One region of the Peribacillus sp. NPDC076916 genome, then DNA from elsewhere that is predicted to be linked to it. Evidence: riboswitches for the same ligand, from Rfam matches in the RefSeq annotation. Region 1 holds a riboswitch; each other region holds the start of a gene.
The links. A riboswitch is a leader RNA that binds a small molecule or an ion and turns the genes downstream of it on or off. The one in region 1 is predicted to bind cobalamin.

Region 1 (3,450 bases):
TATGGCCGAAGTATTCAACCATATCCGTCCGTTCGAATTCCCCGTGAACGAGAACATCCAAACCGATTTCTTCTTGGATTTCAATCCATTTGCCGATTTCTTCGTTAACGAATGTTTCATATTGCTGAGCGGTCCAATCTCCTTTTTTGAATTTCCCGCGTGCTTGTTTAACTTCAAGTGTCTGCGGAAAGCTACCGATCGTAGTCGAAGGAAGGAAAGGCAATTTGAAAAATTCCTGTTGTTTTTGGTAACGCTCTTTAAATGGAATTTGACGGCCGGCGGTCCTGGTTTTAACCTTTTCGACTTTCGATCGTACAGTCCCATGATTCCGTGCATTCGAACTTGCTAACGTTTGAACCGTAATTTTATTGGCATCGACTTTTTCGGCGATTGCTTCAAAGCCTTGATTATTCCCTTTGACCAAGAGTGTGATTTCCTCAAGTTTCTCGTCAGCGAAAGCGAGGGCCTGTTTCACTTCTTTTGAAAGGGAGGATTCATTACGAACGGTCACTGGGACATGAAGCAGGGAACAAGAGGGCTGAAGCCAGATTTGGTCTTCGGCTACCTTTTTCTTAAGAGTCTCGATCAATTGAATTTTTTTCGATAAATCAGATAGCCAAATGTTTTTTCCGTCAATCACACCTGCAGCAAGCACTTTGTCCTTCGGGAAGCCGAATGCTACAAGATTACTTAGATTCCTCCCTTTATCATGTACAAAATCAAGACCGATTCCTTGGACTTTTAATTCGATGACTTCTTGGTAGTGTTCCACGGCATCAAAGTATGTTTGTAGCATGATGTTCAGGTTTGGTGCTGCTTCATTCAGCTTTTCATAGAGGTAAGTAACAGTTTGCATATCATCCTTGGAAATGGATGAAACAAGAGTAGGTTCATCCATTTGTACCCACTTCACGCCTTCTTGCTCCAACTCCCGCAGGATTTGCGTGTATAGGGGAAGCAAGCTCAAGATGATGCCAGGGATCTCTTGTTTATTGAAGCCTTTGGAAAGGGAGATGAAGGTATAAGGTCCGATCAACACGGGCTTCGTTTCAATCCCTAGCTTTTCCTTGGCTTCCCGATATGCTGCAAGTGGTTTATTTTCTGTTAAAGTCAGCTGTGGCAGTTTTAATTCAGGGACAATATAGTGATAGTTCGTATTGAACCATTTCGTCATTTCGGAAGCGACTTCATCATTGTTTCCGCGAGCCATTGAATAATAGACGGAAAGGGGAACGCTACCGCCTTCATAGGCTGAATAACGTTCAGGAACAAGACCGAACATGACGGACATATCGAGCATTTGATCATAGAAAGTGAAGTCGTTGACAGGAATGATATCAATGCCCCGCCGCTTCTGTTTTTGTAAGTTGCCTAAACGGATTGCTTTTAGTTGTGCCGTAAATTCCGCTTCATCGATTTTACCTGACCAGTAAGCTTCCAATGTACGTTTCCATTCACGATCTTCCCCGATTCGAGGGTAACCCAAACTACTGCTTTTCAAAATTCCCATCCTCCCAATTCATATTATTGAACAATAAAAAAAGCATCCCTAACCGTCAAAAGAGAAAGTTAGAAATGCTTAAAATAAGAGGCACGCAGAATGCCACTTACAATTATAAGGTCCCTAACACCTCCCTATCTCCCGTAGGTTAAAACAGTGTTGTTGAAATAGGCAGGTCTCCTGACTTAGGGATTATCATTAGCGGCGGGCCTTCCCGATCCGTTGATCAGTGGCATATTGGATGGCGCTAACACTCCCATTACAGTGGCGGGACCGTGCCGGAATTACACCGGACTTCCCTTTTAATCCTAATTTATAATTAGGAACCTAATTCCACATATGAAATTTTACAAAACCTGCCTTTATAAACTGTTTGCAGGTTGAAGATTTTTAAAATAAAAACTATTTTAAAAATTTAGACAACCTTAACATATCCAACCAAAAGGGTCAACATGAGATTCGGGAAAAGAATCCGTTTTTTGAGTGTGTTGGTGATGAGGATAAGGTCTGTTCCTAAAAAAGAATATATTGTTTGGACAGGGAGTATGTATAGAGGGAGTGGCGTATTGAAATGGGGCGTTGGGGATGACTTTCTACATCTTGATTGCAGGAATCATTTTTTGCATGGTGATGAGCATTCGTACGTTATTTCTTGTTGAGTCGGGAGGAAAGAAGTTTTCTCTGGAGGATATGCTGTGGCTTGGCAATTTATATGCGACGATATTGGTTGGATTTGCACTGATTTATTTATTATACGAGCTTCAGAATCATTCGGTGATTCTTGATATGGGCAATCGGTTGGATGGCACTTTCTATGAACAGTTGAAGACTTCCTTTTACTTTAGTGCGATGACGATGTTTTCTGTAGGTTATGGAGATATAGCCCCGATTGGCATGGGAAGGATGATAGCTACCATTCAGGCTTTCATCGGGTATACACTGCCGGCAGCGTTCGTGATTCGGACAGTTATCGATTTGGAGCAGAAAGATAGGAAGGATAAATGAAAGTTGTGTTTCTTTCGATTATTGGGTACTCTTACCATAATGAAAGAAATGGAGGGTTCAATATGACTGTTAAAATTGGAGAAAAAGCACCTGATTTCAAACTCCCTGCAAACAATGGTGAAATGGTTTCCCTATCGGATTTTAAGGGGAAAAACATTGTTTTATATTTTTATCCAAAAGACATGACGCCAGGTTGCACGACGGAGGCCTGTGATTTCCGGGACCATAATGAGCAATTCGAGGAATTGGACGCGGTCATTATTGGTATCAGCCCAGATCCAGCGGCACGTCATGAAAAGTTCATCGAAAAGCATGGATTGCCTTTTCTGCTGCTTGCTGACGAAAATCATGAAGCGGCTGAATCATTTGATGTTTGGCAATTGAAAAAGAACTTTGGCAAGGAGTATATGGGCATTGAACGTTCAACTTTCCTGATAGATAAGGCTGGTAAGGTAGTCAAAGAATGGCGTAAAGTAAAAGTCAAAGGCCACGTCGAAGAAGCTCTTGAAACTCTTCGCGACCTCGAAAAATAAGGGACAGGCAGATGAAGGATGAGCGAATAACGAAGCTTGCAGCCAGGCTGATTCATCATTCGATACAAATACAGCCAAAAGAGAGAATCCTCATACGGGGGCATATCAACACGAAACCATTATTGAAAGAGCTGATTGATGAAATATACAGAGTGGGTGCTTATCCATATGTAGAACTCGAAGACGATGAGATAAGCCTCCACCTGTTACAAGGGAATGTGAAGGAACAACTTGACACATCTTCGCAATGGGCTCTGAAGAAATATACGGATATCGATGCAGTCATCATCATCACAGGGGAAGAAAACGAAGTGGAAATGACTGATGTTCCCATCGAGAGGCACCGTCTTCAGGGGGAGGCCATGAATTCCCCCACTCTTTTCTATGTAAACAACCGACGTTGGGTCTTAC
Region 2 (3,450 bases), on a different contig from region 1:
AAATTCCGTTCCTTGTTGGGTGAGTAACGGTATGGTAGCAAGAACGACGACCAGGAAAAGCAACAGTAAACTTTTTTTCATGTTAACGGGCCTCCTTAGATAAAACTCGCAGCAATTTCAATTCGCCTAGATTGTATTTTTTTAAGAAATTCATCACGACGACTGTCAATAACCCCTCACTGATTGCCAAGGGAATTTGGGTCAGGGCAAAAATCCCTGCAAATTTACTGAAAGAGGCCATGAACCCTCCTACCTCGGATGGAAAAGCAAGAGCAAGTTGAATGGAAGTTACCACATAGGTTCCCAAATCTCCAAAAGCAGCAGCCAAGAACACGGAAAATGAAAAGGACCAACCTAATTTAGTTGCGCCCTTGAAGACGAAGTAAGCAATGAGCGGTCCGCAAACGGCCATGGAAAATGCATTGGCCCCTAATGTCGTCAATCCTCCGTGAGCCAGTAAAACGGCTTGAAATAACAGAACGATGGAGCCAACGACACTCATGGCCAATGGTCCGAATAAAATGGAGCCCAAACCAACTCCGGTAGGGTGTGACGAACTTCCGGTAACGGAAGGAATCTTTAGGGCAGATAAAATGAATACAAATGCACCCGATAAGCCAAGCATCATTTTTGTTTCTGGGTTTTCCCTTACTTTGGATCTAATGGACCGGTAACCCAGGATTAAAAATGGAAGCGTCACGGCCCACCAGAATATAGCCCATTCAATGGGTAAAAAGCCCTCCATGATATGCATGGCCATTGCCCGTTTTGGAACGAAAAGCAGTAAAATGACAAAATAAATGGTCTTCCAATTGGTTCTTTTCATTCTTTCTCCTTTCAAAACTTTTAATTTTTCTGATCAATCTTGAGAAGAAAGGCGCGCCCAACATAAAAAGCACTTCTCTCAAAGGAAAGAAGTGCGTAATGAACAGGAATTTTGCAGCATAAACCAACCATGGGCCTTTCTGCCTGATCCGCACACCCATCCTCGTAGGTTGAAACAGTTTCACGCTTCATGGCAGGTCTCCTGGCTTTGGTTCATCATCCCATTACATCCTTCCCATCTCATTTGACAGTGGAATAGTTAAAGTAATAGGACTCCCCTTTACAGTGGCGGGACCGCTCCGGATTTTCACCGGCTTCCCTTTTAAGCTGAATTCCGAAAAATTCAACACCATAAAACTTATGTAATTATTTAGAAAATTCTCGTATAGTGTACCATAAAGAAATAATTCCAGCTACACTATCTTTTTTTTTTTGACTAAATTTGTTGCAAGGAAAGGCTTGTTGACAGGATATACACTATTAAACTTTTCTAAACAGTCGGAATAAACTATTGAATTTTGATAAAGTTGTTATATGATAGATAAAGTTAGTTAGAAATGTATAATAAAACCAAATATTTCATTTTAAAAGTGCCCTTGTGTGAATAAGCAAGGGATAATAGGGAAATCGGTGAAAATCCGATGCAGCCCCCGCTACTGTAAACGCTGATGAAATTGTCGATAGCCACTGGCATTGTTGCCGGGAAGGGACAAGGTAAAATGAAGCGTAAGCCAGGAAACCTGCTTTTAAAATTGCATGATACTTTTCGGAGGGAAAGGTAGAAGGACTATGACGATTTTGGGAGATTGGGCATTCTTGCCTGGGGCTCCTCATCCATATAGTTTTTTTAAACCTTGACTCTTATGTTAAGGTTTTTTATTTTGCCTTTTCCCTGAACGCAGGAGGAAGAACATGACTACTTGGAACTTAATGGGTACAAATACACATCTGTTGATTTGTAATGGAAGCAGCTGTATGAAAAAGGGCGGGGAAGAAGTAACCCAGGCGATTCGCGATGAAATTACTTCCAAAGGACTGGACATGAAAATCCATACAACCAGGACACGGTGTAACGGAAGATGTAAGGATGCCTGCGTTGTGATTGCCTATCCTCAAGGAAACTGGTATCGAGTGGAGACACCTGATTTCGGTCGCCAAATTGTCAGCCATATCGATGATGGGGAGTTTGTTCCACAAATGATCTACCAATTCAATGATGGGGAAATGGCACCCAATCCAAATTTTCCTGCTCATACGGGTATTTCAAAGAACAAAGCGTGAAAGGAGATGTCTTAATGAGTACAAACGGTAAATTATTCGTCGTGGGCTTTGGACCAGGGAATTTTGAACACATTACCAAACGTGCTGTCGAAGCCCTTCAAGAAAGTGACTACATCATTGGTTATAAAACTTATGTTGAACTCATTCAGGGACTGCTTACAGATCAAACGATTATTAGTACGGGGATGACTGAAGAGGTATCACGTGCTCAGGAAGCAGTGAAACAAGCGGAGCTGGGTAAGAAAGTTGCGGTAATCTCCAGCGGGGATGCTGGAGTTTACGGGATGGCTGGGTTGGTTTATGAAGTATTGATTGAAAAAGGCTGGAAAGAAGAAACTGGAGTGGGCATTGAAGTCATTCCTGGCATTTCTGCAATAAACTCTTGTGCATCTTTACTTGGGGCACCAGTCATGCACGATTCGTGTACAATCAGCCTCAGTGATCATTTAACTCCTTGGGAACTGATCGCTAAAAGGGTTGAAGCAGCTGCAATGGCAGACTTTGTCATTGCCCTGTATAATCCGCGCAGCGGCAGGCGGACGAGACAAATTGTTGAAACACAGAACATTCTCCTTAGCTACCGTTCGCCCGATACACCTGTCGGGTTGGTGAAAAGTGCATATCGAGATAGGCAGGATATTGTCATAACCAATTTGAAAGATATGTTGAATCACGATATTGGAATGTTGACCACCGTTATTATTGGTAATTCATCCACCTTTTTATATGATGACAAAATCATCACACCAAGAGGGTATCAGAGGAAATATACTTTGAATTCGGAAAAGCAACCATTGAAGCCGCATCAGCGTCTGCAAAAAGAAGCGGAACCGTGGGCATTAGATCAAGAAGCCTTCACCGAATCCTCTGGAGGAGTTGGATTACTTACAAAAGCACCTGAAAAGAAGCCAGATTCCTTTGAAATGGCAATGGAAGCACTGTCAAGAGTCAAGGGGCAAACCGTTCAGCAATCCTTTGAGCCGATCGTTCAGCAAAAAATGGAGTCGGTATTCGAACTTGCCGTTAGTCCAGGTGTGGCGAATAAACAATTCACTCCCAAACAAATGATGACACTTGCGGAAGTTGTCGGGGAAAAGGGCACGATGGAATACACGCCAAATCATAAAATCGTATTAAAGATTCCGACAATGGATCCGGAAGTCATTACGGGGAAATTGCAATCAGCAAACTTTCTATTATCACCGATTGGAGATGTACTGACATTAAAAGCATGTGATTTCTGTGATGGTGAAAAAACCGAATCCATTCCTTATGCGGATGAAATACATCGGGTGCTTGGCGGAATGAAAATGCCAAAGGAACTTAACATCGGTTTTAATGGGT
Region 3 (3,450 bases), on a different contig from region 1:
TTCGTTATTGCTTGAAAAACTCGCCACATCAGAAAGTAAAATATCTTGAAGAAGTAAGTTTTGTTGAATAGAAACTTTTCAAACCGACAAAATAGATAACATGAATTATTTCCTTTTGAAAGGGGCGAAAAGCATGACACCCGAGCAGGATTATACAGCTGCAAATCTGTCACCGGATTTATTGAATGAACTGAAAAGCTTTGAAAACAGACTTGGCGAGGAAGCCAACAAAGAACTGATTGTCATTGCCTATGAAAAAGAAAAGGAAGCTTTGAATTAAGAAAAAAGACTCAACCACACTTAATGGTGGTTGAGTCTTTTTTTGCATATACAGAAAAAGGATGTCCATGTTTTTAATGAACACCCCCTTTTCCTGTATTATTTGCTGAATACGTCCGTTAAGATCGGCACGATTTGTTTTTTACGAGATACAACGCCTTCTAAGACGGCGATGTTATTGTTTAATGAAACGTCGTATGCTTTTTCCACTGCATAAGCTGCTTTACCAAGCGCCAAGGCAGCAGAGTCATTAGTCAAGATATCCGTTACGACAAATAGGAATAAGTCCAATTCTTTCTCAGCGATGACCTCTCCAATCGCCGCTTCCAATTCTGCTTGCTTAGCAAGGACTTCGTTCGGATCTACAGCATTGACCTGTGCTATCTCCACTTTAGCCATCCCCATGGAGAATTCCTTTGCATCAAGCGTGATAAGCTGGGCAATCGTTTTGTCGCTCAAGTCAGCTCCGGCTTTCAACATTTCCAAGCCGTATGTTTCAGCGTCGACTCCCGCAATGGCAGCCAGTTCCATTGCTGCTGCAACGTCTTGCTCCGTGCATGTAGGAGATTTGAACAATAACGAATCGGAAATGATGGCAGACAACATAAGACCTGCGATTGCTTTAGGGACTTCGATGCCATTTTCTTTATAAATTTTATTTAAAATGGTTGCAGTACAGCCAACTGGTTCCGCCCGGTAATATAGTGGATCGCTTGTTTCAAAGTTAGCGATACGGTGATGGTCGATAACTTCCAACACACGGACTTGGTCAATATCTTCAGCACTTTGCTGGCGTTCGTTATGATCGACCAGGATTACACCTTCAGCCTCCCCTGCGACTTTTTCCACAAGGCGGGGAGCTTCGAATTTGAATTGGTCCAATGCATATTGGGTTTCACCATTCACTTCACCCAGACGAACTGGTTCAGCGTTGATACCTAACTGCTTTTTCAGGTCTGCATAAGCGATTGCTGAACAGATTGTGTCTGTATCCGGGTTTTTATGTCCAAAAACTAATACTTTTTCCAAGATTTTATCCCCTTTTTCTTAAATATTTTTCCGCGAATCCCCTCATCGCAATAAGGGAGAGCCACCTTCACTAGACAATTTATTTTAACACAAAATCGCCTAAAATCAGCGCTTGAATTACCCATTCCCCAATAAATTCTTTCATTCCTTCGCACTCTGCCCTCACTTTGTCAATAGATAAGGGTTGGTTTTTTTCAAATATATTAGTTGAATTATCATCGTATATGGCTTACGATAATATAAGCAGAAATACTAGATATTGATTACATAAACATTACCAATAACTATATATAGAATTTTTTACAATCCAAGGTGCCAGTGATGGCTGAAAAGGGAATCCGGTGTAAACCCGGAACTGTCCCCGCAACTGTAAATGTGACGAAATGAGAAACCCACTGTATAGCTCTCTATACGGGAAGGACTCAAAGTAGGATGATCATGAGTCAGGAGACCTGCCTTGAATTTTTCACGTTTCTTATTCTTCGGGGATTGAGATGATGAAACGATAGTTTAACGGCTATTTTTTCATGGCTCTTTTATTCTATCGTTTGATCCGCTCAATTCATTGGGCGGTTTTTTTATTTTAGAAGAAAGTCAACAAGGAGGATTATTAATGACTCAAACATATAACTCTACCATAAGTGAAAATGACACAGAAGCGAAGTCCATCCAGCTCGAGATGTTATCAAAGGAATTCGAAGGCCATCTCGATATGGAAAAGTTCAAAAAGCGTTTTACAAAATGGCTAGATCGCAAAAGTGACTCAACCGAAGAACAGGCATCAAAAAAACTGATTCAGCTCGCTCTTGAAAGTGTGGATATCGATGCTCCGGATTGGACGTTCGTTGCTGCAGCAGAACTGTTGAATACAATGTATAGGGATGCACAAGCCAATCGAGGCTATGAAGGCATGAGTTATGGCCCATTCTATGAGCTGATCGCGGAACTCTCCCAGCTTTCAGAAGGTCAGCGTTATCCTATTTATAAATCGGAACTGCTATCTTCATATACGAAAGCGGAAATTGAGGAATTGGGTTCGGTGATCGATCCGGAAAAAGATAAATTATTCTCGTACATAGGCATCTACTTATTGAACGACCGCTATCTGGCCCGCCCTCAAAAGGACAAGGTCTACGAACTGCCACAAGAACGTTTCATGATCATCGCGATGGAAATCATGCGATTGGAAAAAACGGAGCACCGCCTGCAACTTATTAAAGAAGCATACTGGGCCATGTCCAATCTTTATATGACCGTTGCGACTCCTACACTCTCCAATTCAGGTAAAACACATGGACAATTAAGCTCCTGCTTTATCGACGCAATTGAAGATTCCATTGACGGAATCTACCTATCAAACTACGATGCAGCAAAAGTATCTAAATTTGGCGGCGGAGTAGGTCTTTACGTCGGTAAGGTTCGATCGCTTGGTTCTGATATCCGGGGTTTCTCTGGAAACAGTTCCGGCACGACTCCCTGGATTCGACTATTCAACCAGACAGCTGTAAGTGTCGATCAATTGGGGCAACGTAAAGGTGCCATCGCGATTTACTTGGATGCCTGGCATAAAGATATCATGAGCTTCCTCGATTTAAAGACACAAAACGGGGATGACAGATTAAAAGCCCATGATATTTTTACAGGCGTATGCATACCCGATTTATTCATGGAAGCTGTACGCGACAGAAAAGAATGGTATCTTTTCGATCCGCATACCGTTAAGCAAACCCTTGGATTTTCACTTGAAGATCTTTATGACGAGAAGAAAGGCGAAGGAAGCTTCAGGAATCATTATGCACTTGCTGTCGAGGCCGCAGAAAATGGCACACTTCCAAACTATAGCTTTGAAAAAATCAAAGCGATGGACATCATGAAAAGCATCATGATTTCTCAATTGGAAGAAGGCGTACCGTATATGTTCTACCGCGATGAAGTGAATCGGAAGAATCCCAATAAGCATAAAGGTATGATTTATTGCTCTAACCTTTGCACGGAGATTGCCCAAAACTTAAGCCCTTCGACAATCACGGATGAATATGAAACAGAAGATGGAGATGTTGTTGTGGTTCGTAAAAGCGGCGATTTCGTTGTCTGCAACCTTTCATCCATTAACTTGCCCCGGGCAGTGGGCAGCGATGTTTT

Region 2: another riboswitch for cobalamin. It lies ahead of ACQKFG_RS19690 ((2Fe-2S) ferredoxin domain-containing protein); the one in region 1 lies ahead of metE (5-methyltetrahydropteroyltriglutamate--homocysteine S-methyltransferase).
Region 3: another riboswitch for cobalamin. It lies ahead of ACQKFG_RS03480 (ribonucleoside-diphosphate reductase subunit alpha); the one in region 1 lies ahead of metE (5-methyltetrahydropteroyltriglutamate--homocysteine S-methyltransferase).

Annotation. Positions count from the first base shown of each region.
Region 1 is NZ_JBNNIU010000005.1:4,267-7,716, reverse strand. It holds gene metE (5-methyltetrahydropteroyltriglutamate--homocysteine S-methyltransferase) at 1-1,510, opposite strand, end outside; cobalamin riboswitch at 1,655-1,847, opposite strand; gene ACQKFG_RS16805 (potassium channel family protein) at 2,087-2,506, shown strand; gene bcp (thioredoxin-dependent thiol peroxidase) at 2,569-3,039, shown strand; gene ACQKFG_RS16795 (aminopeptidase) at 3,051-3,450, shown strand, end outside.
Region 2 is NZ_JBNNIU010000007.1:115,550-118,999, reverse strand. It holds gene ACQKFG_RS19705 (energy-coupling factor ABC transporter substrate-binding protein) at 1-81, opposite strand, end outside; gene ACQKFG_RS19700 (energy-coupling factor ABC transporter permease) at 83-826, opposite strand; gene ACQKFG_RS19695 (hypothetical protein) at 847-1,017, opposite strand; cobalamin riboswitch at 1,001-1,194, opposite strand; cobalamin riboswitch at 1,397-1,587, shown strand; gene ACQKFG_RS19690 ((2Fe-2S) ferredoxin domain-containing protein) at 1,738-2,106, shown strand; gene cobJ (precorrin-3B C(17)-methyltransferase) at 2,121-3,450, shown strand, end outside.
Region 3 is NZ_JBNNIU010000001.1:690,101-693,550, forward strand. It holds gene ACQKFG_RS03465 (SulP family inorganic anion transporter) at 1-49, shown strand, start outside; gene ACQKFG_RS03470 (hypothetical protein) at 134-280, shown strand; gene ACQKFG_RS03475 (manganese-dependent inorganic pyrophosphatase) at 379-1,308, opposite strand; cobalamin riboswitch at 1,602-1,782, shown strand; gene ACQKFG_RS03480 (ribonucleoside-diphosphate reductase subunit alpha) at 1,922-3,450, shown strand, end outside.